DNA from 2 places in the Pantoea sp. ABR1s genome. Region 1 is predicted to be linked to the other one. Evidence: predicted binding sites of a transcription regulator. Region 1 holds the regulator's gene; the other holds the start of a gene.
What was found. The regulator PhoB, encoded in region 1, activates phosphate uptake and scavenging genes when phosphate is short. The targets are predictions, from matches to a motif close to CTGTCATAAAACTGNCNNAT.
Positions count from the first base shown of each region.

Region 2: ugpB (sn-glycerol-3-phosphate ABC transporter substrate-binding protein UgpB) is a predicted target of PhoB. The motif match lies at 8,137-8,156, and genes of this name have one in related genera.

Region 1 covers NZ_CM173823.1:3,148,655-3,164,433, reverse strand. Annotated here, with positions in the region: gene ACXKZD_RS14995 (phosphotransferase enzyme family protein) at 240-1,244, shown strand; gene qhpR (AraC-like transcriptional regulator QhpR) at 1,407-2,474, shown strand; gene ACXKZD_RS14985 (cell envelope integrity TolA C-terminal domain-containing protein) at 2,471-2,863, opposite strand; gene ACXKZD_RS14980 (CsgG/HfaB family protein) at 3,017-3,694, shown strand; gene ACXKZD_RS14975 (DUF4810 domain-containing protein) at 3,706-4,065, shown strand; gene ACXKZD_RS14970 (DUF799 domain-containing protein) at 4,062-4,715, shown strand; gene ACXKZD_RS14965 (AAA family ATPase) at 4,745-8,419, opposite strand; gene sbcD (exonuclease subunit SbcD) at 8,416-9,615, opposite strand; gene phoB (phosphate response regulator transcription factor PhoB) at 9,813-10,502, shown strand; gene phoR (phosphate regulon sensor histidine kinase PhoR) at 10,517-11,830, shown strand; gene ACXKZD_RS14945 (PstS family phosphate ABC transporter substrate-binding protein) at 11,850-12,770, shown strand; gene ACXKZD_RS14940 (cobalamin-independent methionine synthase II family protein) at 12,936-14,042, shown strand; gene brnQ (branched-chain amino acid transporter carrier protein BrnQ) at 14,434-15,753, shown strand.
Region 2 covers NZ_CM173823.1:333,163-348,941, reverse strand. Annotated here, with positions in the region: gene ACXKZD_RS01615 (GNAT family N-acetyltransferase) at 140-634, shown strand; gene ggt (gamma-glutamyltransferase) at 880-2,631, opposite strand; gene ACXKZD_RS01605 (DUF2756 domain-containing protein) at 2,838-3,131, shown strand; gene ugpQ (glycerophosphodiester phosphodiesterase) at 3,128-3,871, opposite strand; gene ACXKZD_RS01595 (sn-glycerol-3-phosphate import ATP-binding protein UgpC) at 3,868-4,941, opposite strand; gene ugpE (sn-glycerol-3-phosphate ABC transporter permease UgpE) at 4,943-5,788, opposite strand; gene ugpA (sn-glycerol-3-phosphate ABC transporter permease UgpA) at 5,785-6,672, opposite strand; gene ugpB (sn-glycerol-3-phosphate ABC transporter substrate-binding protein UgpB) at 6,727-8,043, opposite strand; gene livF (high-affinity branched-chain amino acid ABC transporter ATP-binding protein LivF) at 8,575-9,288, opposite strand; gene livG (high-affinity branched-chain amino acid ABC transporter ATP-binding protein LivG) at 9,290-10,057, opposite strand; gene ACXKZD_RS01565 (high-affinity branched-chain amino acid ABC transporter permease LivM) at 10,054-11,325, opposite strand; gene livH (high-affinity branched-chain amino acid ABC transporter permease LivH) at 11,322-12,248, opposite strand; gene ACXKZD_RS01555 (branched-chain amino acid ABC transporter substrate-binding protein) at 12,383-13,495, opposite strand; gene panM (aspartate 1-decarboxylase autocleavage activator PanM) at 13,891-14,286, shown strand; gene rpoH (RNA polymerase sigma factor RpoH) at 14,346-15,203, opposite strand; gene ftsX (permease-like cell division protein FtsX) at 15,444-15,779, opposite strand, start outside.

The sequences.
Region 1 (15,779 bases):
CCGTCGTTGTTGGTCTCACGCGGCGTTACACCGCCATTACGCTACAGTAAGGGGATAATGCCGTTGCATTACTCGCCACGACTTGACGCGGGCGCAGTGACTTCTGTCCTCCACGGTCAACTCACAGGCAACAACCGGGCCAGCTGCACGCTGCGGTCAACTTTGTCTCTTCCGGAGTCAAGCAGCTCACCTTCTGGCAACGCATGCTGAGATAACGCAAGTGACAAGGAGCCGGACTGATGAGCGCTAAACAATATGACAACCTGACTGATTCCCAACTCACCCTGATGGCGCAGCAGGCGCTGGCCTGTTATCCCGCCGCGCTGCAGGGCCAGCTCAGCCTGCTGTGCCGCTCAGAGAACGCCACGTTTCTGCTGCAGGCGGCAGGCCGGCGTTATGCGCTGCGACTGCATCGCGGCGATTATCATCAAAAAGCCGACATCGTCAGCGAACTGCTGTGGCTCAATGCGCTGCGCGAAACCGGCATTATGGTGCCGGAAGCGGTGCCGGACAAAGAGGGCGAAACCGTGCTGACGCTGCGGCTGCCGGAGGGCGGTGAACGCTACGTGGTGCTGTTTCACTGGATCGACGGAGAGATGCCGACCACCGACGTCGATCCCCGCGCTTTTCAGCAGCTCGGCCAGATCACCGCGCGGCTGCATCAGCACAGTAAACAGTGGCAGCCGCCTGCGGGTTTCCAGCGCATCATCTGGGATCACCACACCATGACCAGCGCAGAGAGTCACTGGGGACGCTGGCAGGATGCGCCGGATCTGAATCCTGCCGATCACGGCGTGGTAGAGCAGACGATAAGCCAGGTCGGCGCGGCGATGGCGCAGTTCGGTAAAGGATCGGATCGCTATGGCCTGATCCACGCCGATCTGCGGCTGACCAATCTGCTGCTGCACAAGGGCGAAACGCGGGTGATCGATTTCGATGACTGCGGGTTAGGCTGGTATCTGCACGATCTGGCGGCGGCGATCAGTTTTGTTGAGCATCATCCGCGCGCGCCAGAGTGGATCGATCACTGGATCCGCGGCTATGAGCAGGTGGCGCATATCAGCGATGCGGAGATGGCCATGCTGCCCGCGCTGTTAATCCAGCGTCGTATCCAGCTCACCGCGTGGGTGGGATCACATGCCGAAACCGAAATGGCGCGCAGCCTGGGATCGGCGTGGGCCAGCCACTCGGTCCGCCTCTGCCGCCGTTATCTGGAAGGTGAGCAGCTGCCGGTCGGCGTCTGATGCACCAGCGGCGGGCGTCGCTGCGCCGCCGCAGTGCCCTGCGCGTAACCTGCACGCCGCCCGGACAGCCCGCAGGCGGAGCGTCGGGCATCAGGGACCTGGTATGGAAATTGCTCGGATAGAAGTGACGGGTGATCCACCTGAATTCTGACTGAGGCGACCATGAATCCGACACTGATAAAGCCCGATGCGTTTGCGGCCTGCTCGGCAGCGGCGGGGGCAGGCAATCACGGCGTGCTGGCAGCAGCGGCGACTGGCTTAGGCGACTTTATTCATACCCAGGGCGGCGATGTTGATCGCATCTTCGGCATCAGCGGCATCGATCCGGAGCGCCTGGCCAGTCCGACGCTCAGCCTGGGGCTGGTTAACTACTGTCGGGTGCTGGAAGAGGCGGCGCGTCACTCCGGTTTTGATAACTTCGGTTTGCACTACGGCAGGCAGTTTAAACCGCAGTCATTAGGCCTGATCGGCTACATCGGTTTGTGCTCCGCCACGCTGGAACAGGCGCTGCATAATGTGGTCAACGCATTTCCCTGGCATCAGCACGACACCTTAACCCGGCTGGTGGATAAGGGAGAGTGCTGGCGGCTGGATTATCAGGTGCGACATGGCGCGATCCTGTCGCGCCGTCAGGATGCGGAGCTGACGCTGGGGATGTTTATGAATCTGATCCGCCACGTGGCGGGCAGACACTGGGCACCGCGCGAAGTCCACTTTGAACATCCGCGTCCCGGCCAGTGGCACGATCACTGCAAAGTGTTTGATGCGCCGGTCTGGTTCGATCAGCCGTTTAATTCACTGGTGATCCCCAAGCGCGATCTGCTGCGCGCCATGCCGGAGAGCGATCCGATCCTGTTAATGGTGATGCAGGATGCGATCCGGCGGCTTAACCGTGTGACGTCGCAGCAGAGCATGATTGAGCAGGCGCGTTCGCAGGTTAATTTATCGCTGATGCAGGGTGAGCCGGTGCTGGAAGAGGTGGCGGATAAGCTCGGACTGTCGAGTTGGTCACTGCAGCGGCGGCTGCGCGAAGAGGGCAGCAGCTTTACCGCGCTGGTCGATCAGGTGCGCTGCGAAATGGCGACACACTATCTGCAGCAGAAGCAGCTGCCCATCTCTGAGATGGCGCTGCTGCTGGGCTACTCGGAAGTCAGCGCGTTTTCACGCGCGTTTCGTCGCTGGTTTGGCATCAGTCCGCGCCAGTGGCGTCAGGAAGGTCTGGCCAGCTAACCGCGCGGCGCAAAGCCGAACCACGCCGGTTGTCCAGGCTCCGGCGGCGGCGGCAGATCGCGGGTCTGCGCGACCAGTTGCCAGGCGCGCAGGCAGAGCGCTTCATCACCCTGCGTCTGGGTCACCGCATAATGTCTGCTGTGTGGTTGCCACTCCATCCGTACCAGACATTGCTGACCGGCGTAACGCGCCGCATCGCTGAACTGCCGGTTCAGTACTGGCTGCATTTGATTAGTCCAGTGACAGGATTGGCTGTCAGGATCTTTCGACGGCTGACAGAGGTTTGCCACGCTATCCCGTTGCTTTGTCACAGGTTGCTGACAGGCGCTGAGCGACATTGCAATAATCACCCCCGGCAACATTCTCATCGTTATATTAATTAAATTCATTTAACTGGCCAACTTTCCTTAAAGATCTTCCGGTCTGCTGCCGACAGTCTACAGACCGGCATCATGAATGCTATGGCATTACTCCGACTGTCGACAGAACCAGAATTTACCGCCCTGGCGCGGGTTACATCTCTTTCACTTCATGGATTAGAAATGCAGAAAAAATATGCCTTTGCGGCACTCTCCCTGTTAACGGCCTCGCTCATCAGCGGCTGCGCCACTGAATCTTCCCGCGCTATTCAGGCCCCCCAGGTTCGCGCGGCCAGCCAGCCGGTTTATCAGGGCGTGCGCAGCCCGATTGCGGTGGGGCAGTTTGATAACCGCTCCTCCTATATGAACGGCATTTTCTCTGATGGTGTCGATCGGCTGGGCAATCAGTCAAAAACCATTCTGATTACCCATCTGCAGCAGACCAACCGGTTCAGCGTGCTGGATCGCAGCAACCTGAAAGAGCTGCAGCAGGAGTCGGACTTCAAACGCAGCCAGCAGAATATCAAAGGCGCGAACTTCATCATCACCGGTGATATCACCGAGTTTGGCCGCAAAGAAGTGGGCGATCAGCAGCTGTGGGGCATTCTGGGCCGCGGCAAAACGCAGATCGCCTATGCCAAAGTGAATCTGAACGTAGTGGATGTCACTACCTCAGAGGTGGTCTACAGCACCCAGGGCGCGGGCGAGTATCAGCTCTCCGCACGTGAGGTCATCGGCTTTGGTGGCACCAGCAGCTATGACTCTACGCTGAACGGCAAAGTGATGGATCTGGCGATTCGCGAAGCGGTCGATCATTTAGTGGATGGAATCAACAACGGCGCATGGCGTCCGGCTAAATAAGGAAGCAGTAAATGAAGATAATGACACTGAGCAGCCTGCTGATTGCAGCGGCGTTGCTGGCTGGCTGTGCGCCAAAAGCGCCGAAAACGATCTACTACTGGGGCGATTATCAGCAGCAGGTCTATAGCTACTATCAGCCGGGCAGCGATCCGCTGAAGCAGATCGATGCGCTGAATCTGGACATTGAAAAAGCCCGTGCCGTTAACCAGCCGGTTGCGCCTGGCCTGCACGCCCAGCTTGGCCTGCTCTATGCCAAAACCGGCGATACCAATAAAGCCTTTGGTCAGTTTGCCACCGAGAAGCAGCTGTTTCCCGAATCGGCACCTTACATGGATTTTCTGATGAGTAAAAAACAAGGAGTGGTACGGTGAAAAAACTGATTGCCCTCGGCGGCGTGCTGATGATGCTGCTGCTGACCGGTTGTGCGACGAAAAAACCGTATGACTACAGTGCGTTCCGTGCCAGCAAGCCCGCCTCGATTCTGGTGCTGCCGGCCGATAACACCTCGCCGGATATCAATGCCGCTCACAGTCTGACCTCGCTGGTGACGCACCCGCTGGCCGAAGCCGGTTACTACGTCTTCCCGGTGGCAGTGGTTGAAGAGACCTTTCAGCAGAATGGCCTGACCAGCGCCAGTGACGCCCAGGCCGTCAGCGCGAAGCGTCTGAATGAGATCTTCCACGCCGACAGCGCGCTCTATATCTCGATCAGCGAATATGGCAGCAGCTATCGGGTCATTGACAGCGTGACGATCGTGACCGCCAAAGCACGGCTGGTGGATCTGCGCAGCGGCAAAGAGATCTGGCAGGGTAAGGCCAGTGCCAGCGACAGTGAAGATGGCAACAACAACAACGGTGGGCTGGTCGGTATGCTGGTCAGTGCGGCAATCAAACAGATTGCCAGCAATGTGACTGACAAAGCGCACACCGTGGCCGGACTGACCAGCAATCGTCTGCTGGCACAGAACGAGCAGGGCGGGTTACTCACCGGCCCTCGCTACAAGCTCGTCAGCGCCCGCTGATTGCACGTAAACGGGCGCTCTGGCGCCCGTTATCCCTGCGGCAGTTCCAGCTGGCTGTAACCCAGCCCATTCATTTTGCGTACTTTAATCTGTACCGGAATGCGCTCCTTCATCGCTTCCACGTGGCTGATCACCCCAATGGTTTTGCCGCTGGCGTTGAGTGCATCGAGTGCGTCCAGCGCGGTGTCGAGCGTCTGCGCATCCAGCGTGCCAAATCCCTCATCCAGAAACAGCGATTCGATGCGCGTTTTGTGGCTGACCAGATCCGACAACGCCAGCGCCAGCGCCAGACTCACCAGGAAGCTCTCACCACCGGAGAGCGTGCGGGTATCGCGCGCCGCATCGGCCTGCCAGGTATCGACCACATCCAGCTCCAGCAGATCCTGCGCCCGTCGCTGCAGCAGATAGCGGCCATGCAGCCGATCGAGCTGACGGTTAGCCAGGGCCACCAGGTGATCCAGCGTTAAGCCCTGGGCGAAGCGCCGGAATTTATCGCCGCTGGCGGAGCCAATCAGATCGTTGAGCAGGCTCCACTGCGCCAGCGTCACACCATCCTGTTCAATCTGTGTCATCAGGCTCTGCTGGCGCACACGAAGGCTGGCATCGCTGTGCAGCTGCTGCTGAATCTGACCCTGCTGGCTGGCGTTGTCGCGCAGTGCCAGCCGTAACTGCTCCAGCTGTTGCGCCAGCGCCTCGGCGGATTCCGGCATCGCAGCGGGTTTCGCCTGCTGATGGAGACTGAGCCGCTGACGCAGATCCGCCAGTCGCGCCTGCTGCTGCTGGCATTGCTGATCGAGCTGCTGCAACTGCTGACGCAGTTGCACTGCGGTCTGCTCATCCAGCAGCGCCGCGCGCAGGCTGGCTTCATCCGCGAATCCGGCGCTCTCGAGTGCCTGCTGCAGCGCGCTTTCCGCCTCTGCCAGTTTGCTATTGAGCGTCTGCCGCTGATTTTCCAGCCCCGAAAGCTCACCTTGCAGGCGACTGACCTCGGCCTGCGCCTGTTGCAGGGCCGTGAGCTGCTGTGCCAGTTGTTCATCAGCCTGCTGAACGCGGGCCTGTATCTGCTGACGGGCGTGGGTGACCTCGCGGTCGCCAAACAGCGCCTGACGGGCACGGCGCATCTCGCTGAGCTGCGTCTGGCGCTGGTTTTGCTGCTGCTGACGAGTGGTGAGCTGCTGCTGCTCCAGTTCTGCCTGCTGTTGCAGGGCAGTGAGCTGGGTTTCCCCCTTTAACAGCTGCGGTTGCAGATTAGCGAGCAACCGCTCACTTTCCTGCCAGCGCTCCCAGCGCCGCTGCTGTTCTGTCAGCCACGCCTCGCGATGGGCGGCGTCGGGCAGGGCAAGGTTGTGTGCACTGAACTGCTGCTCCAGACGACTCTGCAATTGCGCCATGGCCTGCTGTTCCTGCTGCTGACGCTGTTGCAGCGCATCCAGCGCCTGTTGCAGGCTGGACAGCGACTGCTGCGCCAGCTGTTCTGCCTGCAAATGCTGCTGCCAGGCCTGTGACTGCTGAAGATGGTAATCCTTTGCGGCCTGACGCGCCTGTTCGGCGGCTTCCTGCGCCTGTCGCTGTTGCTCAAGCTGGCTTTCACGTTCGCTTTGCTGCTGCTCCCACGCGGTTAAGGCATCCCGATCGGCGAGCGGGAAGGTAAGTGCCAGCTCACTGCTCAGCGCCTGCCATTGCTGCTCAAGCCGATCGAGCTGTTGCTGCATCTCCGCGATCTCATCGCGCAGGGTCTGCTGCTGCACGGCTGACTGTTTCAGCTGTTCGCTTTTTGCCGTGTCCGCTTCGCGCAATGCCTCGGTTTGTTGTTGCAGTGCAGCCCGGCGCTGCTGGTTAGCACTTACTTCCAGCGTGCTGTAGGCCTCAACGGCGGGATGCGTGCAGGAGCCGCACAGCGGACAGGGCTGATCGGCGACGAGCCGGGCGCGGTAATCGCTGAGATCAACAATCTGCTGCTCCAGCGCGCAGATTTTTTCGACATCATCCAGTTGCTGTTTTTCGCGTTTCCACGTCTCGCGTAGGGCCTGGAGTTCCGCTTCACTCTGCTGATGCGCTTTTGCGAGCGCGATAAGCCGCTGCTGGCGCTGGCCCAGCTGCTGGTGCAGCGGCTGCCACTGGGTTGAAAGCAGCAGCAGTTGCTGACGAGCCGGACGGCTGTTCTGCAACTGGCTTAATGCCTGACGCAGTGCGGCAGGCGGATGCTGTTCCTGTAGCGAAGTTAGTACTTGCTCCGCCTGCGAGAGCGCCTGGCGGGCCTGTTGCTCCGCCTGCTGGCGCGGGAGCGCCTGTTCTGCCTGCTGCTGCTGTTCCGCCTGCTGGGCAGCGATCTGTCGCTGCTGCTGCTCGCGCTGTTGCGCCAGTCCGGCCAGGGTCGCTTCACGCTGCGCCAGCAGGGCAAAGTTCTCCTGCCACACCGGCAGCGAAGCGCCCCATTGGGCGAGATCGGCAAGCTGCTGGCGTAACTGATGCTGTTCGGCAATCGCCTGCTGCCATGCCTCAACCTGGCGCTTCTGCTCTGCCAGGCTGGCCTGTGTCTGATCAGCATGCTGCTGCTGCCGGGCGTTTTCCTGCTGCTGCTCCGCAAGCTGCTGCTGCAGTGCGCTGATCCGCTGATCCAGCGGCAGCACCTGCTCTGTCAGCAGGCTCTCCTGCTGCTGCTGTTCCTGCAGCGCCTGCTGGCGGGCACTCTGGGTCGCCGCGTAGTGCTGCTGATGCTGCTGCTGTTGGGTCTGCGCCTGCTGCTGCGCCGCCGTGAGTTGCTGACAGCGGCTCACGACCTGCTGCTGTTCGGTGCGTAACGCGTCGCGCTGCTGCAGTTTTACCCGCAGCTTTTCAGCCGGTTCGCTGCGTGCAAGACGCTGACGATCGGCCTCTGCCGCCTGGGATGCAGCCTGGGCCTGCTGCAGCGCGACGTCAGCCTGCGCATTTTCCTGCTGTAACTGCTGCGCCTGCTGTTGCCACTGCTGCTGTTGCTGCGCCTGCTGATAGTGCGCGCTGAGCTGCTGTTCCGCATCGGTCAGATCGGTGAGCTGCTGTTGCAGCGCGTCGCGTGCGTCGCTATCCAGCAGCGCCATCGCTCCCGCCTGGCTGCGCAGCAGATCCAGCTGGGTTTTTGCCTCTTTGTGGCGCTCGTAGATGGCGGCGGAAATCAGACCGTAAATTTCGGTGCCGGTCAGCTCCTCAAGCAGTTCTGCGCGCTCACTGGCTTTGGCATTGAGAAAGGCGGCGAACTGGCCTTGTGACAGCATCATCGAGCGGGTAAACCTTTCGAAATCGAGCCCGGAGAGGGTTTCGATCAGCTTCAGCTTGTCACCGACTTTATCGGCAACAATAGTGTTGTCAGCGCAGCGTGCCAGCTCAACGCGCGGTGCCTGAAGTTTGCCGTCGGCAGTGCCGCGCGCGCGGTTCTGGCTCCAGAAGGCGCGCCAGGCTTCTCCTTTGATCTCAAACTCCACCTCGGCCAGACATTCGGCACAGTCGCGGGTCATCAGCGCATTCTGGCTCTGTGAAATCGCGCCCAGGCGCGGTGTCTGGTGATAGAGCGCCAGGCAGATGGCGTCCAGCAGGGTGGTTTTACCGGCGCCGGTGGCACCGGTAATGGCGAACAGGCCGTTGCTGGCGAAAGGTTCGGCGCGGAAGTCGATGAACCATTCACCGCGCAGGGCATTGAGGTTTTTGAACCGTAGCGTGAGGATCTTCATTGGGTCTCTTCCATGGCGGCCAGCGTCTGGCGGAACAGGGTGGTCATCTCGGCAATTTGCTCTGGTTGCAGCTCCTCATCCAGCGCCAGCCGGCGGGCAAAGACCTCCTCCACCTTCAGCTCACTCAGGGTTTCGTTGTCGAGCCGCGCCAGGCTCTGTTGCCGCTGTTCACGGCTGCGGCGGAGCAACAGGACTTCGACCGGCAGCGTGGCGGTCAGGGTTTCTACCTGACGCTGCAGATCGCTGAGGTACTCCTGGGTGGTGACTTCGATGTCGAGCCAGGTCGGCTTCTCCTGCTCTGCCGTGCTGAAGGCATTTAACTGTTCTGCAATCTGCGCCAGCGATCCTTTCAGCACCTGCATCGGCTGCGCCTGTGGCACCACCAGCGGCGTGACCGATTGCAGGCCGCTGGTGGTGAGTTCCAGCAGGAAGACGCTTTTTTCTGTGCCCAGCTCGTCAAAGCTCAGCGGAATCGGTGAGCCGCTGTAGCGGATATGCTCGCTGCCCGCGACGCGCTGGGCGCGATGAATATGCCCCAGTGCGATATAGTCAGCCGCGGGAAACGCGCTGGCCGGGAAGGCATCCAGCGTCCCGATATAGATGTCGCGCACCGAATCGCTCTGGCTGACGCCGACGGTGGTGAGATGGCCGGTGGCGATAATCGGCAGTGCATGGCCCAGCGCCTGGGCGGCGGTGAATCGCTGCTGATAGTGGTGGGCGATCGCTTCCAGCAGCGAGGTCTGCTTGTCGCGTCCCGACTGACCCGCCCGGCTGCGCAGGATATCGCGCGGCCGCAGATAGGGAATCGCACACAGCAACGCGCCCGGCTCGCCCTGGCGGGTGTTGAGCAGCAGCACATCATCCTTCTCCTGCGGGGTGGCGATCACCCGGGTATTGAGACAGGCGAGCAGCTCACGCGACTCATTCAGCGTGGCAACGGAATCGTGGTTGCCCGCCAGCACAATCAGCTGACAGCCGCTGGGCTGCAGCGCCACCACAAAGCGGTTGAACATTTCGCGGGCGTAGCTGGGCGGTGTACCGGTATCAAACAGATCGCCTGCGATGATCAACGCATCCACCTGATGCTGTTCAATCTGGATCAACAGCCAGTCGAGAAATGCCTGATGTTCGGCTGCCCGACTTTTGTTGTAGAAGAACTGCCCCAGATGCCAGTCCGCAGTATGAATGATGCGCATGATGAGTCCCTGCCGTTGTGATTCGCCCGGCGATTATACTGGCTCTGCGGCCAAAGCAAAAAATTGTCGCTGCGCTGTCATAAATGATTACCAGTGAGGTTACAGGCAGGTTATGTTTTTCATAAAAGTGTCACAAATCTGACGCATAATGGCGCCGCGAATCTCAGTGACATCCGTCATAATCAGCAGGAGTAATAATGGCTAAGCGCATTTTGGTTGTGGAGGATGAAGCCCCCATCCGTGAAATGTTGTGTTTTGTTCTGGAGCAGAACGACTATCAGCCAATCGAGGCGGAAGATTATGACAGCGCCGTTGGCAAGCTGATTGAACCCTGGCCCGATCTGATTTTGCTGGACTGGATGTTACCCGGTGGCAGCGGTATTCAGTTTATCAAACATCTGAAACGCGAGGCGATGACACGCGATATCCCGGTGATGATGCTCACCGCGCGCGGCGAAGAGGAGGATCGGGTGCGCGGCCTGGAAGTGGGTGCCGATGATTACATTACCAAACCCTTTTCACCTAAAGAGCTGATGGCGAGGATCAAAGCGGTGATGCGCCGTATTTCGCCGATGGCCGTGGAAGAGGTGATTGAGATGCAGGGGCTGAGTCTGGATCCCTCCTCACATCGCGTGATGTCCGAAACCACGCCGCTGGAGATGGGTCCGACAGAATATAAGCTGCTGCACTTCTTTATGACCCACCCGGAACGCGTTTACAGCCGCGAACAGCTGCTGAACCACGTCTGGGGCACCAATGTGTATGTGGAAGATCGTACTGTCGATGTTCACATCCGCCGTTTACGTAAAGCGCTGGAAGTGTCCGGCCACGATCGCATGGTACAAACCGTTCGCGGAACAGGGTATCGTTTCTCTGCCCGCTACTAAACGGAGCCTTAACCGTGCTGGAACGCCTCTCCTGGAAGAGATTACTGACAGAACTGCTGCTGGTCTGTCTGCCCGCAGTGCTGCTGGGCCTGCTGTTCGGCGGTCTGCCCTGGTGGCTGCTACTGAGCGTGCTGACGGTGCTGTTGTGGCATTTTCACAATCTGATGCGGCTGTCGCACTGGCTGTGGCTCGACCGCACCATGACGCCACCGGCCGGGCGTGCCAGCTGGGAACCGCTGTTTTATGGTCTTTACCAGATGCAGCTCCGCAACCGGCGGCGACGGCGTGAACTGGGCAATCTGATTAAGCGTTTCCGCAGCGGTGCCGAGTCGCTGCCGGATGCGGTGATTCTGACTACCGAAGAGGGCACCATTTTCTGGTGTAACGGCCTGGCGCAGCAGCATCTTGGACTGCGCTGGCCGGAAGATAATGGCCAGAACATCCTCAATCTGCTCCGTTATCCGGAGTTCTCGCGCTATCTTCGCCAGCGCGATTTCGACAAGCCGCTGACGCTGGTGCTGAACAACAAACTTCACATGGAGTTCCGCGTCATGCCCTACAGCGAAGGGCAGTGGCTGCTGGTGGCGCGTGATGTCACGCAGATGCATCAGCTGGAAGGGGCGCGCCGCAACTTCTTTGCCAATGTCAGCCATGAATTGCGCACACCGCTCACGGTGCTGCAGGGCTATCTGGAGATGATGAACGACTCGGTGATGAGCGAGCCTTCGCGCAGCAAAGCGCTGCACACTATGTCGGAGCAGACGCGCCGCATGGACAGCCTGGTCAAACAGCTGCTGACGCTGTCGCGCATTGAAGCCGCGCCCGCAATCGATCTGAAAGAGAAGGTCGATGTGCCGGTGATGCTGAAACTTCTGCAGCATGAGGCGGCAACGCTGAGTGGTGGCCGTCACGACATCCATTTCCATACCGATCCCCATCTGAAAGTGTTCGGCAACGATGAACAGCTGCGCAGCGCCATCTCCAATCTGGTTTACAACGCGGTAAACCACACACCGGATGGCACGCGAATTGATATCAGCTGGCTGCGCGGCAAACAGGGGGCCATTTTCCGGGTGTGCGATAACGGGCCGGGCATCGCCTCAGAACATATTCCGCGTCTTACCGAGCGTTTCTACCGGGTCGATAAAGCGCGTTCGCGTGCGACCGGCGGCAGCGGGCTGGGGCTGGCGATAGTGAAACATGCTCTGAGCCACCATAACGCCCGGCTCGATATCACCAGCGTGCCGCACAAGGAGACCTGTTTTACCTTTACGCTGCCAGCGAGGTTGATTGTCAGCAGCGTGATGCAGGAGAATGCCGTTCATTAATCGCTGCCGGATCTCCCTGATGCGCATCCTTCTTTTGTTGATCGTTACTCTGCTGCCGGGCCTGGCACTGGCCCAGCCCGGCGCGCTCTCCGGCAATCTCAGCAGCGTCGGATCCGATACGCTGGGTTATCTGATGACGCTGTGGGGCGAAGATTTCAGTCGCCAGGCGCCGGGCGTCAATGTCCAGGTTCAGGCCTCCGGCTCTTCTACTGCGCCGACCGCGCTGGCGGCGGGTGCAGCACAACTCGGTCCGATGAGCCGCCCGATGCAGGCAGATGAACGCCAGGCCTTTGAGGCGCGCTACGGCTATCCGCCGCTGGCGGTTCCGGTGGCTATGGATGCGCTGGTGGTAGTGGTGAATCAGCGCAATCCGCTACAGCAGATTGAACCGCGACAGCTCGATGCCATCTTCTCGATTACCCGTCTGTGTGGCGCACACAGCGTGCCGCTGCGCTGGGGCGATCTCGGCTTAACCGGCGCGCAGTGGAGCAAACGGCCGATTCAGCGCTATGGACGTAACTCCGCCTCCGGCACATGGGGTTTCTTCAAGCAGCAGGCGCTGTGTAAAGGTGATTTTCGCAGCGACGTGGCGGAGTTTCCCGGCTCGGCCGCAGTGGTGCAGGCGGTGGCCGGTAATTCACGCAGCATCGGCTACGCCAGTTTTGGCTTTCATCTCAGCGGCGTAAAAATGCTGGCGGTGATGAATGATCAGGGGCAGGCGATTACCCCGGATGCCGATGCCATCCGCAGTGGCCGTTATCCCTGGGCGCGCCCGCTCTATCTCTACGTGAATAAAGCGCCCGGCAAACCTTTGCCGCCGCTGGTGGCCGCGTTTCTGCAGCAGGTACTTTCGGCGCAGGGACAGCGGCGGGTCAGTGAAGCGGGCTATCTGCCGCTCTCTGACAGTCAGATGACGCAGGCGCGCGCCGCGCTGCGTTAATCTCCCACACGTGAATTTTTTTCATCATCACTGAATTTTCTTCAGTTGCAGAAGAAAGCCGCTCATGCCACTCTGTGTTCAGACATGTAGCCATCCAGATGGCTATTTATATCAGGATGCAACTATTTCCTGCCGTCATTAATGGCAGGAGAGACAGGAGTGATCATGCAAAGAGAAACCGCCCCGTTCCGTGCCGATACCGTTGGCAGCTTTCTGCGTCCCGCCGCCATTAAGCAGGCGCGCGAACAGTTTGCAGCCGGAGAGATTGATGCGGCGGCCCTGCGTCAGGTTGAAGATGATGCGATTCGCGATGTGGTGGCGAAACAGCGGGAAAATGGCCTGAAAGTGGTCACTGATGGCGAATTTCGTCGCGGCTGGTGGCACTTCGACTTCTTCTATGGCCTGAATGGCGTAGAGCGCTATGAAGCGGAGCAGGGCATTCAGTTTAATGGCGTGCAGACCAAAGCGCATGGCGTGAAAGTGGTGAGCAAACTCGGTTTCCCGGCGGATCATCCGATGCTGGCGCATTTCCGCTTCCTGCAGAGTATTGCCGGTGATGCGGTGCCGAAGATGACCATTCCCAGCCCCAGCGTGCTGCACTTCCGTGGTGGCCGTAAGGTGATCGACGCGGAAGTCTATCCCGATCTGGCAGACTACTTCGACGATCTGGCGCAGACCTACAAAGCGGCTATTCAGGCGTTTTATGACGCGGGCTGCCGCTATCTGCAACTGGATGATACCGTCTGGGCTTACCTCTGTTCTGAAGATCAGAAGCGTGATATCCGTGCGCGTGGCGACGATCCTGACCAGCTGGCACAGACTTATGCTCAGGTGTTGAATAAAGCGCTGGAAGGTAAACCTGCCGATCTGACCGTGGGTCTGCATGTCTGTCGCGGCAACTTCCGCTCAACCTGGATCTCTGAAGGCGGCTATGGGCCGGTCGCAGAAATCCTGTTCGGCAGCGTCAACGTGGATGCCTTCTTCCTGGAGTATGACAACGCCCGTTCCGGCGGTTTTGAACCACTGCGTTACATTAAGCCAGGTCATCAGCAGGTGGTGCTGGGTCTGATTACGACCAAAGTGGGAGAACTGGAGGATCCAGCGCAGGTGAAAAACCGGCTGGAAGAGGCGGCGCAGTATGTCAGCCTGGATCAAATCTGCCTCAGTCCGCAGTGTGGTTTTGCCTCAACCGAAGAGGGCAACAGCCTGACCGAAGCGCAGCAGTGGCAGAAGATTCGCTTAGTGGTCGATATCGCGAATCAGGTCTGGTAGTGCTGTAACGTTGTGCAGACAGGCGCGTAAAACGCGCCTTTTGTGTATCTTCAGGCCCGTTTATGCGGGGATTTCTCGCGCTCTGTCTATTATTTAGGCACATCATCTTGTGTGCCTGCTGCAAAAATTAACGCTATCCACTGCCTTTTGAAAAAATGGCGGCATAACCTTCTGGTTTTCCGATCCCGTATTGCCTTTCACCGCTATAAACGTTTTACTTAGCGCCGTTGTCGATCCATCCCTCTGTGAACAGAATAAAAGCAGCTCAAATCACCTGTGCTTTACCCTGCGACGAGCATAATGCGCTGACATTTTCAGCCTGGTCGCGGTTTACACGCAGCGAGGGGACAACACTAACCCAACTTCCACCGCAACATCAGTGACAGGCCGTATGACACATCGTTTAACTTCGAAGGACATTCTCGCGCTGGGCTTTATGACATTCGCCCTGTTTGTTGGCGCGGGCAACATCATTTTCCCGCCCATGGTCGGTATTCAGTCTGGCGAACACGTCTGGACTGCCGCGATTGGTTTTCTGATTACCGCAGTCGGTCTGCCCGTGATGACCGTGATCGCGCTGGCCCGCGTCGGCGGCGGCGTGGATGCGCTCAGCACCCCGATTGGCAAGGTCGCTGGCATCGTGCTGGCCACCGTTTGCTATCTGGCTGTCGGGCCGCTGTTTGCCACACCGCGTACGGCCACGGTCTCGTTTGAGATGGGTATTGCCCCGCTGACCGGTGATGGCGCGCTGCCGCTGTTTATCTATAGCCTGATTTACTTCACGCTGGTGATTGGCGTATCGCTCTATCCCGGCAAGCTACTCGACACGGTAGGGCACTTCCTTGCGCCATTAAAAATTATTGCGCTGACCGTGCTGGGCGTTGCTGCCCTGGTGTGGCCTGCTGGCGGCACGGTTCCGGCTACCGCTGATTATCAGCGTGCGGCCTTTTCCAGCGGTTTCGTCAATGGCTATCTGACCATGGATACGCTGGGCGCGCTGGTATTTGGTATCGTAATTGTCAACGCCGCCCGTTCGCGTGGCGTCGATAATGCCGCGCTGCTGACCCGTTATACCGTGCTGGCAGGGTTAATCGCCGGTCTGGGCCTGACGCTGGTCTACCTCTGCCTGTTTAAGCTGGGCGCGGGCAGCGGTGCGCTGGTGGATCAAAACGCTAACGGCGCAGCGATTCTGCACGCGTATGTTCAGCACACCTTTGGCAACATGGGCAGCTTCTTCCTTGCCGCGCTGATCTTCGTCGCCTGTATGGTGACCGCCGTAGGCCTGACCTGTGCCTGTGCGGAATTTTTTGCGCAATACCTGCCGTTATCGTATAAAACGCTGGTGTTTATTCTGGGTCTGTTCTCCATGGTGGTGTCGAATCTCGGCCTGAGCCACCTGATTCAGATCTCCATCCCGGTACTGACGGCGATTTATCCGCCCTGTATCGTGCTGGTGGTGCTGAGTTTCACTCTCAACTGGTGGAATAAGAGCAGCCGGATTATCGCGCCAGCCATGTTAATCAGCTTGCTGTTCGGTATTGTTGATGCGATTAAAACCACCGGGTTTAAAGATTTGCTGCCCGCTTTCAGTCAGAATCTGCCGCTGGCCGATCAGGGTCTCGCCTGGTTGCCGCCGTCGCTGGTGATGCTGCTGATTGCCGCTGTTATTGATCGGGTGAAAGGGCCGGAACAGGTGACCGTTCACTCGTAGCAGAGAGCACTGATTTTTCTTTAACC
Region 2 (15,779 bases), 1.2 Mb from region 1:
TCGGGCGACCTCCCGAGAATGCATGACAATAATAATCATTATCATTCGCGTCTGTAAAGTCATTTTCACATTTTTTACCCTGATTAACGCGGTGAATACCTTGATGTTTAAAGGGTTTTAATGGGCTAAAGGAGAAACCATGAATGAAATAGTTGTCCGCCACGTCACGCCTGAAGATGCTGCTGCGCTGCACAGGATTTACGGTCAGCCAGATACCCAGGCCAGCACACTTCATTTGCCCCACTCATCACTCCAGATGTGGCATACCCGTCTCGCGACGCCTCAGCCCCATGCGCATCTGCTGGCGGCCTGTATCGATGATGTCGTCGTCGGTCAGTGTGCGCTGCATGTGGAAGAGCGCGCCAGACGCCGTCATGTCGCCTCACTGGGTATGGGCGTGGATGAACGCTATCGTCAGCGTGGCGTCGGAACCGCACTCATGCGTGAAATGGTCGCGTTGTGCGACAACTGGCTACAGGTGAGCCGAATGGAACTGACAGTATTCGTCGATAATGGCCCGGCTATCGCCCTTTATCAGCGTTTCGGTTTTGAGATTGAGGGAACGGCTAAAGGCTTCGCAATGCGGCACGGTGAACTGATCGACGCGCATTATATGGCGCGGGTTAAAGCCTGACGTGTGTGAAAAAGGGCACTTTTCAATGCCCTCCAGACCGATGACAAACCCAAAAGTTAACGAACATGGCAGCAACTTATTAGCCTAACGCGCAGGGAACACGGGCAGAAGAGGAAAGCGTCCCGCGCCAGGGACGGCGCGGGCCGAGCAGTCAGGGATGACGCTTTTGCGTCTTTCCGATCTGACCGTGTTCCCTGAGCAGGCTCGATCTCACAGCCACTCAACCCCGTCCTGGCTATCAGATATCAATAACCCGCACTCAAATCATCGATGCTCCGCGGATCGGAAGCGCCATAGAGCATGCCATCCGGCCCGATCATGATGCTCTGCGTACTGCCCATCGACGGCAGTACCTTCACATGCTGACCTTTGGTTTCCAGCAGACGCAGCGTATCGGGACTGAAGCCCTTCTCCACCCGCAGCTGATCCGGCAGCCACTGATGATGGAAGCGCGGCGCATTAGTGGCTTCCGCTACGTTCATCCCGAAATCGATGCTGTTAACCACCATCTGCAACACCGTGGTGATAATGCGGCTGCCGCCAGGACTGCCGGTCACCAGCCAGGTTTTGCCCTCTTTGGCGACGATGGTCGGCGACATCGATGACAACGGACGTTTCGCCGGTTGCACCGCATTCGCTTCCCCGCCGACCAGTCCGTAGACATTGGGCGTGCCGGGCTTGGCTGAGAAGTCATCCATCTCGTTATTCATCAGGATGCCGCTGTTGCCCGCCACAATTCCGCTGCCGAAATAGGTGTTAAGCGTATAAGTCACCGCGACCGCATTCCCCTGCTTATCCACCACCGAGAAATGGGTAGTCTGATTGCTTTCATAAGGGTCGAGCTTGCCCGGTTTGATCTCGCTGGAAGGCCGCGCCTTCGCCACATCGATCTGCTGCGCCAGGGTTTTGGCATAGGCTTTACTGGTCAGCGCCTGCCACGGCACCTTCACGAAATCGGGATCGCCGAGATATTCCGAACGGTCCGCGTAGGCATATTTCTCCGCTTCTGCCATCACCTGCATGGCATCAGCACTGCCAAAGCCCATCTTCGCCAGATCGAAGTTCTCCAGGATATTCAGAATCTGCACGATGTGGATGCCACCGGATGACGGCGGCGGCATTGAGAAGACTTCATAGCCACGGTATGTCCCGCTAATGGGCTTACGCTCGACCGCACGATAGGCCGCCAGGTCAGCTTTGTTGATCAGGCCGCCATGCTGCGCCATCTCTCCGGCGATCTCATCCGCGATTTCACCTTTGTAAAAGGCATCCGGCCCCTGACGGGCAATCAGTTGCAGGCTGTGAGCCAGGTTTTTCTGCACCAGCCGATCGCCCTTCTGCCACGGCGTACCGTCCGGTTTGTAGAAGATCGCTTTGCTGTTGGGATGGGTGATCAAAACTTCTTTGCCATAGGTCTTCAGGTCATCCGCCAGCGCATCGTTGACCGGAATACCGTCACGCGCCAGTTTGATCGCCGGAGCCAGCAGCGTGCTCAGCGGCAGAGTGCCATATTTCTGCGCAGCCAGCGCCAGTCCGGCTACGGTGCCCGGCGTGCCGGAGGCGAGATGTGATGTCAGCGACAGCTTGCTGTCGGCGTTGCCCTGCTTATCCAGGAACATGTCACGCGACGCGTGTCCCGGTGCCATCTCACGGAAATCGATAGCCGTGGCGCGGCCAGAGGCAGTGCGCAGCAGCATAAAACCGCCGCCGCCGAGGTTGCCCGCCTGCGGATGGGTCACGGCCAGCGCAAAGCCCACCGCCACCGCGGCATCCACCGCATTGCCGCCCTGACGCAGGATCTCCACGCCAACCTGCGTCGCCATCGCATCCACTGACGCTACCATGCCGTGCTGCGCTTTTACCGGGTGAAAAGTGTCACTGTCCACACCGTAGGAGACCGGAGGAGCCTGCGTTGGCGCGGCGTTAGCGCCTGCCACTACGGTGAAACTCATCACCAGCGACCAGCTAAGCTGACGCACTGTTTGCTGCATTTTCATCCTGCCACCATCCTATATTGTTATTTACATTTTTTTATCATTTCTGCAAGTGCCTACAAATACAGCAAAATAACCGGGGTTAAGTCAAATCAGGAATAGATCGGAAAGTAAGGTCTGTGATATCGGGTAAACTTATGGCTACGACCCTGATATCGGTGTACGCCGTTGTGCACCCAAAACCCTGTCGCTTTAAGGAAGGAGGAGTGATGAAAAAGTGGATGATTATTCTGGCCGCTCTGCTGCCTTTCGCCAGTCAGGCGAACACGCTGAACAGCACTAACGATCCGAATAAACCTGGCTATAACCCCAGCCAGCAGCGGATGCAGTCGCAGATGCAGACCCAGCAGCAGCAGCAACAGCTGAAGCTGCGCCAGGATCAGCAGCGTCAGACGCAGGACACGCAGCGTAAAATGCAGGAGCAGCGGAACAGCGCCCAGCAGCGGGTGATTACCACGCAGCCGGGCCAGCAGAACCAGAATCAGAATCTAAACCAGAACTAATGAAAATCGGGGCCGATGATGTCGATGGCATCAGTACAGATGGCATCGACGCCCCATTTCAGCAATTCCCGCGCCCGATCCGGGCTGTTCACGGTATAAACCAGAATCTTCAGGCCTGCGGCTTTCAGTTCGGCGACCCGCTCAGCGGTCAGCACCTTATGATTAAGGTGAATTGAGACGCACGCCAGCGCAGCTGTTTTCTCCTGCCACTGCGGGTCCCAGCTGTGCGACAGCAGGCCACGCGGCAACTGCGGCTCTGCCTTCATCGCGGCTTCCAGCGCCTCAAAAGAGAACGAAGAGAGCAACGGTGCGACCTGATCCTGCCACAGTATCGCGGCAGCCTGTGCCACGGCGCGTCCGGTTTCAGCATCGCTGCCGGTGGTCGGTTTGATTTCGATGTTCGCCATCATCTGATGCTGACGGCAGCGTGCCGCCACCTGATCCAGCCGCGCCAGCTTTTCACCGGTAAACGCGTTGCTAAACCAGCTGCCCGCATCAAGCTGCGACAGCTTCTCCCACGGCAGCTGACCCGCCACGCCCCAGCCGTTGCTGGTGCGATCGAGCGTGTCGTCATGCAGCAGGAAGATCTGCGCATCGGCCGATAATTTGGCATCAAATTCAATCATCTGATGACCATATTTCGCGCCGGTGTCGATCGCCGCCAGCGTATTTTCCGGTGCCAGTTTACCGCCGCCGCGATGGGCGACGATGCGGGGATAGGGCCAGTGTTGTGTGCTCATTCCAGACGCTTTCCATGAGTTGAATCGAAGAAGTGTAACGCATCTGACGGCAGATGCAGCCACAGCGTACTGCCTGGCTGCGGGCGTTCACTGTGGGCTAAGCGTACCACCAGTGGCGTGTCACCGATGCGGCCATGTGCCAGATTATCAGCCCCCAGCATCTCCAGCGTGTCGACCCGCAGCGGCACGCTGCCCTGCTCGCGGCTACTGAGCCGGATGTGCTCTGGCCGGATGCCCAGCACCACCGGTCGGTTAGCCCATTTCGCTTTTGTATCGCTGAGCGGCAGGGCGTGCGAGGCGTCGAGGTCAAAGCGTGATCCATCGCTGCTGAACTGCCCTTTCAGCAGATTCATGGCGGGCGCGCCAATAAACGAGGCAACAAACTGGCTGGCGGGACGCTCATACACCTCGACTGGTGTGCCGAGCTGCTCGACCACCCCTTTGTTCATCACCATCACCCGCTGCGCCAGCGTCATCGCCTCCACCTGATCGTGGGTAACATAGAGGCTGGTGGTCTGTAAGCGGCGATGCAGCTGCTGCAGTTCCAGCCGCATCTGCACCCGCAGACGGGCATCAAGGTTGGAGAGCGGCTCATCAAACAGAAAAACTGCCGGTTCACGCACGATCGCGCGGCCCATCGCCACGCGCTGCCGCTGTCCGCCGGAGAGTTCGCGAGGCCGACGCATCAGCAGATGATCCAGTTCCAGACTGCGCGCCGCGTCGAGCACCCGCTGGCGGACCTGCTCTTTGCCCATGCCACGGATTTTCAGGCCATAGGCCATGTTCTCCTCCACCGACATATGGGGATAGAGCGCGTAGTTCTGGAACACCATTGCAATCCCGCGATCTTTTGGCTCTTCCTGAGTAACGCGCCGGTCGTCGATATAGATATCGCCGGAGCTGACGCGCTCCAGTCCGGCCACCATGCGCAGCAGGGTCGATTTACCGCAGCCGGATGGCCCGACCATCACCATAAATTCGCCGTCATTGATGGTGACATTCAGCGGCTGGATGATCTGATTTTTGCCATCGTAGGATTTGGTTACTGCCTGAAGGGTTACGCCTGCCATCTTATTTCTCACTCTCAACCAGACCGCGCACAAAGGCACGCTGCATGACTAACACCACCACCAATGGTGGGATCAGGGTTAATAACATTGCCGCCATCACTTCGTTCCACTGGGTCGGTGAGCCGCTGGTGGAGATCATGCTTTTGATCCCCGCCACCGCCGTGCCGAGGCTGGCGTCATTGATGATCAGCAGCGGCCAGAGGTACTGGTTCCAGCCGTAGATAAAGGTGATCACAAACAGCGCCGCCAGATTGGTTTTCGACAGCGGCAGAACAATGTCGATAAAGAAGCGCATCGCGCTGGCACCATCGATGCGTGCCGCCTCCACCAGCTCATCCGGCAGCGACATAAAGAACTGGCGGAACAGGAAAGTGGCGGTCGCCGAAGCCATCAGCGGCAGGGTTAATCCGCTGTAGCTGTCGAGCAGGTTGAGATCGGCAATCACCTGCACCGTCGGGAAGATACGCACCTCAACCGGCAGCATCAGGGTGATGAAGATCAGCCAGAAAAAGAGCGTGCGCAGCGGAAAGCGAAACCAGACCAGCGCAAACGCTGACAGCATCGACACCGTGATTTTGCCGAAGGTGATGCCCAGCGCCATGATCATGCTGTTGAGCAGCATCAGGCCAAACGCCGGCCCGTTGCCGTTGACGCCATGCGTCCAGATGCGCGAGATGTTCTCCCACAGGTGCGTGCCGGGTACCAGCGTCATCGGCACATGATAGACCGCTTCGTTATCCAGCGTCGCCGCCACAAAGGCAACATAGAGTGGAAACAGGATGGTGAGCACGCCCAGCACCAGCACGATGTGGCTGAAGAGATCCAGCCCGCGTCGATTCTCAATCATTGGTATTGCACCTTACGTTCAACAAAGCGGAACTGGAGCACCGTCAGCCCGATGACCAGCAGCATCAGCACCACCGACTGCGCAGCGGACGAGGAGAGATCCAGACCGGTAAAGCCTTCGCGATAGATTTTGTAGATCAGCGTGGTGGTCGCCTGCACCGGCCCGCCGCCGGTGGCGGCATCGATCACCGGGAAGGTATCGAAGAAGGCGTAGATCAGATTCACCACCAGCAGGAAGAAGCTGACCGGCGTAATTAGTGGCAGCGAGAGGTTGAAGAAGCGACGCACCGGTCCGGCACCGTCAATGGCGGCGGCTTCCACCAGCGATTTAGGGATCGATTGCAGCGCAGCGAAGAAGAACAGGAAGTTGTAGCTCATCTGCTGCCAGATTGATGCCAGCACAATCAGGAACATCGCCTGACCGCTGTTTTGCGCGTAGTTCCAGTTGTAGCCGATGTGGTTCAGCAGATAGCTGAACAGGCCCAGGCCCGGATTAAACAGGAACATCCACAGTACCGCGGCCACGACAGGCGCAACGGCGTAGGGCAGCAGCAACAGCGTCTGATAGAGACGGCGCAGCCGCACCACATAATCCACCAGCGCCGCCAGCAGCAGCGAAAAGACCATGCCGAACACCGTGACCATGCCGCTGAATTTTATGGTGGTCCAGAACGAATCCAGATAGTAAGGATCGGCAAACAGGCGTCTGAAATTTTCCAGCCCGACAAAGCTGCTGGAGATGCCAAAGGGATCGAGGCTTTGCAGCGAGTACCACAGCGCTTCACCGGCAGGCCAGAGAAAGAAGATGGCGGTAATCAGCAGTTGCGGCAGCACCAGAAGATAGGGCAACAGACTGGTGCGAAAGACCGGACGAGATGAAGACATGGCATACCTGGCGTCAGAGAGAGGGGCCAGCCTGAGCTGGCCCGCAAGGAGAGATTACTTCACCTGCTGCTGGAAGCGGCGCAGCAACTCATTACCGCGTTTCACTGCGTTATCCATCGCGTTCTGCGGCGACTGCTTGCCGGTCCAGACGCTTTCCAGCTCTTCGTCGATCACGGTACGAATCTGCGGCATATTGCCCAGACGCATGCCTTTAGTGAACGGCAGTGGCGGTTTGTTCATCATCTGTCGGGTGGCGATATCCGCACCCGGATTCTTATCGTAGAAGCCCTGCTGTTTAGTCAGCTCGTAGGCGGCGGTGGTAATCGGCAGATAGCCGGTTTTCTGGTGCCATTCCGCGGCGATTTCTGGTTTAGCGAGGAACTGCATAAACTCAGCCACGCCTTTGTAGGTTGTCGCATCTTTGCCTTTCATCACCCACAGGCTGGCGCCACCGATCAGGGCGTTCTGCGGCGCATTCGGCACGGTCTCGTCATACGGCATCATGCCAACGCCGAAGTTGAATTTGGCGTAATGACGGATATCAGCCAGCGAACCGGATGAGGCGGTGGTGATGCCGCAGTCGCCGTTGTAGAACTTGGCGGTGGACTCATCTTTGCGGCCAAAGTAGGTGAAGTCCCCTTTCTTGTTCATCGCTTCCAGCAGCTCGATATGACGAACCAGTACCGGCTTGTTGAACTCCAGCACGGCGTCGAGTCCGTCAAACCCGTTGTTTTTGGTCGCTACCGGCAGAGCGTGCCAGGCGCTGAAGTTTTCAATCTGGATCCAGCCCTGCCAGCCGCTGGCGTAGCCACAGCTCATGCCCGATTTGCGCAGTGCAGCGGCATCCGTCGCCAGCTCCTGCCAGGTTTTTGGTGGCTGATCCGGGTTCAGACCCGCTTTTTTAAAGGCGTCTTTGTTGTAGTAGAGCACTGGCGTCGAGCTGTTGAACGGCTGAGAGATCAGCTGACCTTTGCTGTCGCTGTAGTAGCCCGCCACCGTTGGCACGAACTGCTTTTCATCAAAGGGGATACCGGCGTCTTTGAAGACCTGATGCACCGGCACAATCGCCTGCGAGGCCATCATGGTCGCCGTACCGACTTCATAAACCTGCAGCACCGCAGGGGCTTTGCCGCTGCGCACTGCCGCAATCCCTGCTGCCAGGCTCTGCTCGTAGTTACCTTTGTAGGTCGGAACAATTTTGTAATCGGGATGCGTCTGGTTAAAACGCTGTGCCAGCGAATCCACTTCTTTGCCTAGCTCGCCTTCCATAGAGTGCCAGAAAGGGATCTCAGTGGCGGCCATGGCATGGCTGCTGAGCGTCAGACCGAGCAGCACGCTCATCAGGCTACGACGAAAGGTAACGACGGACATAGAATTTTCCTGTGCAGGTAAATACGCGTGAAATCACGGATTTCTGTTTCGCGAAGTAACATGACACGGGGAAATGAAGGATTAATAACAGAAAGATGACAGCCGGGTGACAGACCGGTATGCGCAAAAGAGGAGTCTGGCAGCGCAGCGGTAACGCGGCACCGCTGCCAGGTTTTGGTTACATAATTTGCAGAGCGGCTGGGCAGTAAAAAAGCCCGCAGCGGGTTTTCACTTCACCAAACTTAAAGACTGATGGCGATACACCCCTCACCAATTTCAAAAGGCCGTTGGCGGCAACACCCACACCGATGCTCAAGGCCGTCGGCGGCGCAGGCAGGTTGCGGGCGGACAGCGCGCAGCCACCGGAGCGTACAAGTAGTACGTGAGGATGGCGAGCACTGCCCAACCGCAACCTGACCAGTAAGCCAGGCCTGTGTACCAAAGCGCGCAGCCACCGGAGCGTACACATATACGTGAGGATGGCGAGCACTGCCCAACCGCAACCTGGCAAGCAAGCCAGGCCTCTGAATATTAAGCTCCGAGGTACGCGCTGCGGACGGCTTCGTTGGAAAGGAGAGCTGAACCTGTGTCTTCGAGCACCACATGCCCGTTCTCCAGCACATAGCCCCGATCCGCCAGCTTCAGCGCCTGATTCGCATTCTGCTCCACCAGGAAAATCGTCATCCCCTCGCTGCGCAGCTGCTCAATGGTGTCGAAGATCTGCTGAATAATGATCGGTGCCAGTCCCAGCGACGGTTCGTCCAGCAACAGCAGGCGCGGCTGGCTCATCAGCGCACGGCCAATCGCCAGCATCTGCTGTTCGCCGCCCGACATCGTCCCGGCGCGCTGGATTTTACGCTCCTCCAGACGCGGGAAGAGTTCATAAACGCGCTTGATACGTGTCAGATAGTCCGGACGGCTGGCAAAAAAGCCCCCCATCGCCAGGTTCTCTTCTACCGTCATGCGCGAAAAGACGCGCCGGCCTTCCGGCACGATGGCGATCGCTTCACGCATAATGCGCGAGGTTTGCCAGTCGGTGATGGTTTTGCCATCAAAGGTAATGGTGCCCTGCGTCGCGCGCGGCTCGCCGCACAGCGTACCCAGCAGCGTGGTTTTTCCGGCACCGTTAGCGCCAATCAGGGTGACGATTTCGCCCTGATTGATATAGAGACTGACGTTGTGCAGCGCCTGAATTTTGCCGTAGTGGGCGCTGACGTTCTCAATGGTTAACATCGCATTTGCCATCTCAGGCCTCTCCTAAATAGGCACGAATGACATCCGGGTTATTACGAATCTCTTCCGGCGTTCCGTTAGCCAGCGGCGTTCCCTGATTGACCACATAAATACGGTCAGAAATCCCCATCACCAGCTTCATATCATGTTCAATCAGCAGCACCGACACCTTATGTTCTCCTCGCAGCTCCGCAATCAGCGCGTCCAGCTCGTGGGTCTCTTTGGGGTTAAGGCCCGCCGCCGGTTCATCCAGCATCAGGATCTCCGGGCGCGTCACCATACAGCGCGCAATCTCCAGCCGACGCTGCTGACCATAGGCCAGATTGCCCGCCTGACGGTTAGCCAGATCCAGCAGCCCCACCCGCTCCAGCCAGGTCGCCGCACGATCCAGCGCCTCGCTCTCACTGCGGCGAAACGCCGGGGTTTTCAGCAGACCGGAAAATACGCCGCTTTTCAGATGCTGATGCTGCGCCACCAGCAGGTTCTCAATGACCGTCATCTCACGGAACAGACGCACATGCTGGAACGTCCGCACGATGCCCATCCGCGCAATCTTCTGGCCCGGCAACCCTTCCAGATGCTGCTCACGCAATGTGATCGTCCCGCCGGTTGGCTTGTAAAAGCCGGTCAGGCAGTTAAACACGGTGGTTTTACCGGCACCGTTGGGGCCAATCAGCGAAACGATCTCCTGCGGACGCAGCTCCAGCGCCACATTGTTCACGGCTAACAGACCGCCGAAGCGCATCATCAGGCCTTCAACGGCTAATAAAGGCTGAATCATGCCTGCTCTCCTTGTTTACCGGTTCTGAGCTTCAGATGCGGACGCTTCATCGGCAACAGGCCCTGCGGACGCCAGATCATCATCAGCACCATCAGGCCACCCAGCACCAGCATGCTGTACTCATTGAGATCGCGCATCAGCTCGCGTGACACCACCAGAAGGATGGCGGCCAGAATCACCGCAAACTGCGACCCCATCCCGCCCAGGACGACAATCGCCAGCACAAAGGCGGATTCGACAAAGGTAAAGGATTCCGGGCTGACAAAGCCCTGACGTGCCGCGAACAGGCTGCCGGCAAAACCGGCAAACGCGGCACTGATGGTAAAGGCGGTCAGCTTGATGCGGGTCGGGCTGAGGCCCAGTGAACGGCAGGCAATCTCATCCTCACGCAGGGCTTCCCAGGCTCGGCCCAGCGGCATCCGCAGCAGCCGGTTGATCACAAACAACGTCAGCACCACCAGCAGCAGCGCCACCAGGTAGAGGAAGATAATGCGGTCGCTGGGATCGTACTTCAGCCCAAAGAAGTTATGGAAGGTATCCCAGCCGCCTTCCCGCGGCGTACGGCCAAACTCCAGACCAAACAGCGTCGGTTTCGGGATCTGGCTGATGCCGTTCGGCCCGCCGGTCAGGGCGGTATTGTTCAGCAGCAGAATACGCACGATCTCACCGAAGCCCAGCGTCACTATCGCCAGATAGTCGCCGCGCAGTCGCAGCACCGGGAAGCCCAGCAGCAGACCAAACAGCGCGGCAACTATGCCGGAGAGCGGCAGGCACTGCCAGAAGCCGAGACCATAATAGTGGTTCAGCAGCGCAAAGGTGTAGGCACCGATGGCGTAAAAGCCGCCATAACCCAGCACCAGCAGGCCAGAGAGGCCGACCACCACGTTTAAGCCTAGGCCGAGCATCACGTAGATCAGCGTCATGGTGGCGATATCCACGGTGCCGCGTGACACCAGGAATGGCCAGGCAACGGCGGCGATAATCAGCACCGCCATCACCAGCTTCTGCTTCGGCGTCGAGCCATCCAGACCCGGTAACACCAGCGCCGGACCGGAGATTTTCTTCAGGCCGCTTTGCCATACCGGACGCAGCAGCTGAAACAGAAACACCACCGCACAGCCTGTGGCGATCCAGTTCCAGCGCACGCTACCGGCGTTCTGCACCACCAGATTAGTGCCGTCCAGGTTCAGGCGCAGCCCCATAAAGAAGGTGGCGAGCACCAGCAGCATCACCGAGGAGATCAGGGCATTGATAAAGGAAGTCTTCATACTTTTTCGACCTCCGGGCGACCCAGAATCCCGGTCGGCATCACCAGCAGCACCACAATCAGCAGGGCAAACGAGACCACATCTTTATATTCCGTGCTGAGATAGGCCGAGGTCAGCGCCTCGGCGATGCCCAGTACCAGACCACCAATCATCGCGCCCGGAATACTGCCAATCCCGCCCAGCACGGCGGCGGTGAATGCCTTCATACCTGCCATAAAGCCGATGAAGGGGTTGATTGAACCGTAGAACTGTCCCAGCAATACGCCCGCCACCGCGGCCATCGCGGCACCGATGACAAAGGTCAGCGAGATCACGCGATCCGTATTAATTCCCAGCAGGCTGGCCATTTTCAGGTCTTCTGCGCAGGCGCGGCAGGCGCGGCCCATGCGTGAGTAGCGGATAAAGGTGGTCAGCGCCAGCATCGCCAGGAACGTCACCACCCAGATCACTATCTGCATGGTAGAAATCGTGGCGGCAAAGCCGTTGCTCTCGCCTACCGTCCACTGTCCGGTAATCAGACTCGGCAGCGCCAGGTCGCGTGAACCCTGCGTCAGGCTGACGTAGTTTTGCAGGAATATCGACATCCCGATGGCGGAGATCAGCGCAATCAGGCGCTTGGACGAGCGCACAGGCCGGTAGGCGACGCGCTCAATGCTCCAGCCGTAGGCGCTGGAGATAATTACCGCCATCACAAAGCCGGCCGCAATCATCAGCCAGGTGGTGTCGATGCCCATCATCATCAGGGCGGCAATCACGATAAAGGAGACATAGCTACCGATCATGTAGACCTCGCCGTGGGCGAAGTTGATCATGCCGATAATGCCGTAAACCATGGTGTAACCGATGGCGATCAGCGCGTAGGTGCTGCCCAGGGTCACACCGTTAAACATCTGCTGAATAAAATAGAGAAACTGCTCGGACATACCTTGACCCTTACTTAACCGATCATGGGCGATCGGGGTACAAAAAACGCCTGGCAGACCAGCACCAGGCGTTCGTGTCGCTGGTCAGGGGAAACCGGTTAACCGGTCTCCCGCTCACCACAAAACAGCCTGGTTTACTTCACAGCAGTCGAGGTGCCATCGGCATGCCATTTAAAGACGCCGAATTCAAAGCCCTTAAGGTCACCCTTCTCATCCCAGTTCAGGTTGCCCATCACGGTTGGCACCGCGGCACCGTCCTTGAGGTTTTTCACGATAGCGTCCGGCTCAGCGCTCTTGCTGCGCTCCATGCCGGTTGCCAGCGACTGCAGTGCGGCATAGGTGGTCCAGACGAACGGTCCGGTCGGATCCAGTTTCTTCGCTTTCAGCGCTTCAACGATCGGTTTGTTGGTTTCAACCTGGTCGTAGCGTTTTGGCAGGGTCACCAGCATGCCTTCAGAAGCGGCACCGGCGATGTTCGACAGCGAGGCGTTACCCACGCCTTCCGGTCCCATAAACTGGGTTTTCAGGCCCGCAGCACGTGCCTGACGCACGATCTGGCCCATTTCCGGGTAGTAACCGCCAAAATAGACGAAATCGACATTCTCTTTCTTGAAGCGCGCGACCAGCGTAGAGAAATCTTTATCGCCAGCGGTGATACCTTCAAACATCACGATATTAGCGCCCTGCTTTTTCAGGCTCTCCTGTACGGAGCGCGCCAGGCCTTCGCCATACTGCTGTTTGTCATGCACCACGGCGATGCGCTGCGGTTTAAGCTCGCTCATCACATATTTCGCGGCGGTCGGACCCTGATCGGAGTCGAGACCAGTGGTGCGCATAATCAGTTTATAGCCGCGGGAAGTCAGGTCAGGGGCGGTCGCCGCCGGGGTAATCATCAGCACGCCTTCATCTTCATAGATGTCAGAAGCGGGCTGGGTGGATGAAGAGCAGAGATGGCCGATCACGTAGCGGATGCCGTCGTTAATCACCTTGTTCGCTACCGCAACCGCCTGTTTCGGGTCACAGGCGTCGTCATATTTCACCGCAACCAGTTTGTTGCCGTTAACACCGCCTTTGGCGTTGATATCTTCAATTGCCTGAGTCGCACCGGCGAACTGCATGTCGCCGTACTGCGCCACCGGGCCAGACATTGCGCCGACAATCGCTACTTTGATATCTTCAGCCAGCGCCGCATGGCTCATCGCCAGTGCTACACATCCCGCCAGTAATGCGCGACCTTTCATTTTCATCCTGACTACCCCATTTGTTTTGTCGTGTATGTTGTGAGTGTTTGTGCTGTCAGATAAAGTCGAAAACTGATTAAGCATGAATGAGTTAGCGTACTTTTCTGACATTTTTTATTAATAAGGCTTTATTTTTCAGGTTATTAAACAGGAAGTTTCTTCTGTAAATCAACTGACATATTCAGAATTGACTGAGTGAAACAGCATAATACACTGGAGGCAACGGCCGGTTTTTCACCGCTTTGCCAGCGCGTTATGCTGGATTGATCGCACGCTCTCCCTGTTTACAACTATCATCCTGGCATCCCGACCATCTTTTGACCTGTTTTATTGATGAAAATGTGGTAGCACTCTGGTTGTACATTTTCGCTGCACTTTCCCCTGTTACAGAGGTTTTTGTTATGAAGCTCACTATCCAGCGTTTAACCACGCTGACCGCGCAGGACCGCATCGATCTTGGCAAAGTCTGGCCGGATCTGGAGATTGAACAACTGGAGCAGCAGCTGGATGAGCGCCATCGTCTCTATGCTGCCCGTTTTAACGACCGGCTACTGGCGGGTTTGCAGCTGGAAATCGCCGGGATCCACGGCAAAATTCACCGACTGTCGGTGCGCGATGTCACCCGGCGACGCGGGGTGGGACAATATTTACTGGAGGAGACGATCAGGCAGAATGGGTCGATAGCGGACTGGTGGATTGCCGATGATGGCAGTGACGATCAGCAGGTGCGGGCAGCCTTTATGCAGGCGTGTGGCTTCAGGGCGCAGAGTGACGGCTGGATAATGGCGGTAGAATAGTCAGGCGCAGAAAAACAATAAGGGCGACATAAAGTCGCCCCTTAAGATGTCGAAGTGCGTTACGCTTCGATCGCCATACGCAGTTTCTTCATGGCGTTCTTTTCCAGCTGCCGGACACGTTCGGCTGACACGCCGTACTGATCGGCCAGCTCCTGCAGCGTGGTTTTATTGTCTTCGTCCAGCCAGCGGGCGCGAATGATGTGCTGACTACGCTCATCCAGACCTTCCATCGCATAGCTCAGCTTGTCAGCCGCATGCGCATCCCAGTTATCCTCTTCAATGCCGTCAGCAAAGTCAGAGGTTTTATCCTGAAGATAAAGCACGGGTGCCATAGAGCGGCCTTCGCTGCTCTCGTCGTCGGCAGACATATCAAAGGTCATATCCTGCGCGGCCATACGCGATTCCATTTCACGCACATCTTTGCTGCTTACGCCCAGCTCACGCGCAACCATCTCGACTTCGTCCTGATTGAACCAGCCCAGACGCTGCTTGGTTTTACGCAGGTTAAAGAACAGCTTACGCTGTGCTTTGGTGGTCGCGACTTTCACGATACGCCAGTTACGCAGCACGTATTCGTGAATCTCCGCTTTAATCCAGTGCACGGCAAACGAAACCAGACGCACGCCCACTTCTGGGTTGAAGCGACGTACCGCTTTCATCAGGCCGATATTGCCTTCCTGGACCAGGTCAGCCTGTGGCAGACCGTAGCCGGAGTAATTACGAGCGATATGAACTACAAAGCGTAGGTGAGACAGGATCAGCGTCTTTGCCGCATCCAGATCGCCCTGGTAATGCAGCCGTTCAGCCAACGCTTTTTCCTCTTCTGCCGAGAGCATCGGCCAGGTATTCGCAGCCCGGACGTAAGACTCCAGGTTGCCAAGAGGAGCAATAGCTAAAGTTTGCATTTCTTTGGTCATTCAAACCCTCACAAATTCAGTGGAATTGCCGCACATTTCCCTGCGCAGACGATACATTACGTCAACGTCGCGCGAAATCCGAAAGCAATCTGTGCTACTTAGAGTGGTAAAGTTATCCACAAGTTCAATTATAGCGGTGAATATTTTACACACAGATGACAGGAAGGGAAGAGGGGAAATATCCTCTGCACCCACCATCGGTAGCAGAGGACCATTATAACAAAAAAATGTTGCAGGCGTTTACTGCGGCGTAAATCGACGTAAATGTTGTACCGTTGCCAGCCACGCAGCCACCCAGCCGATGATCGCCGCAATCAGTAACAGCAGCAGCGCCTCATCCCACGAGAAGCCTTCCAGCGAGAAGGTGGTACCAAATACCGTCGCTACACTGGCAACAACGGACTGCAGACGCAGCACCAGCACTTCCGACAGCAGCAGCGACAGCACCGCCCCGCTGAAGCCCAGCAGCGCCCCGCCATAGAGGAACGGACGCAGGATAAAGCCGTCAGTGGCACCAATCAGCTTCTGCACGTTAATGGTGTCGCGTCGGGCAAAGATGCTGAGCCGGACGCTGTT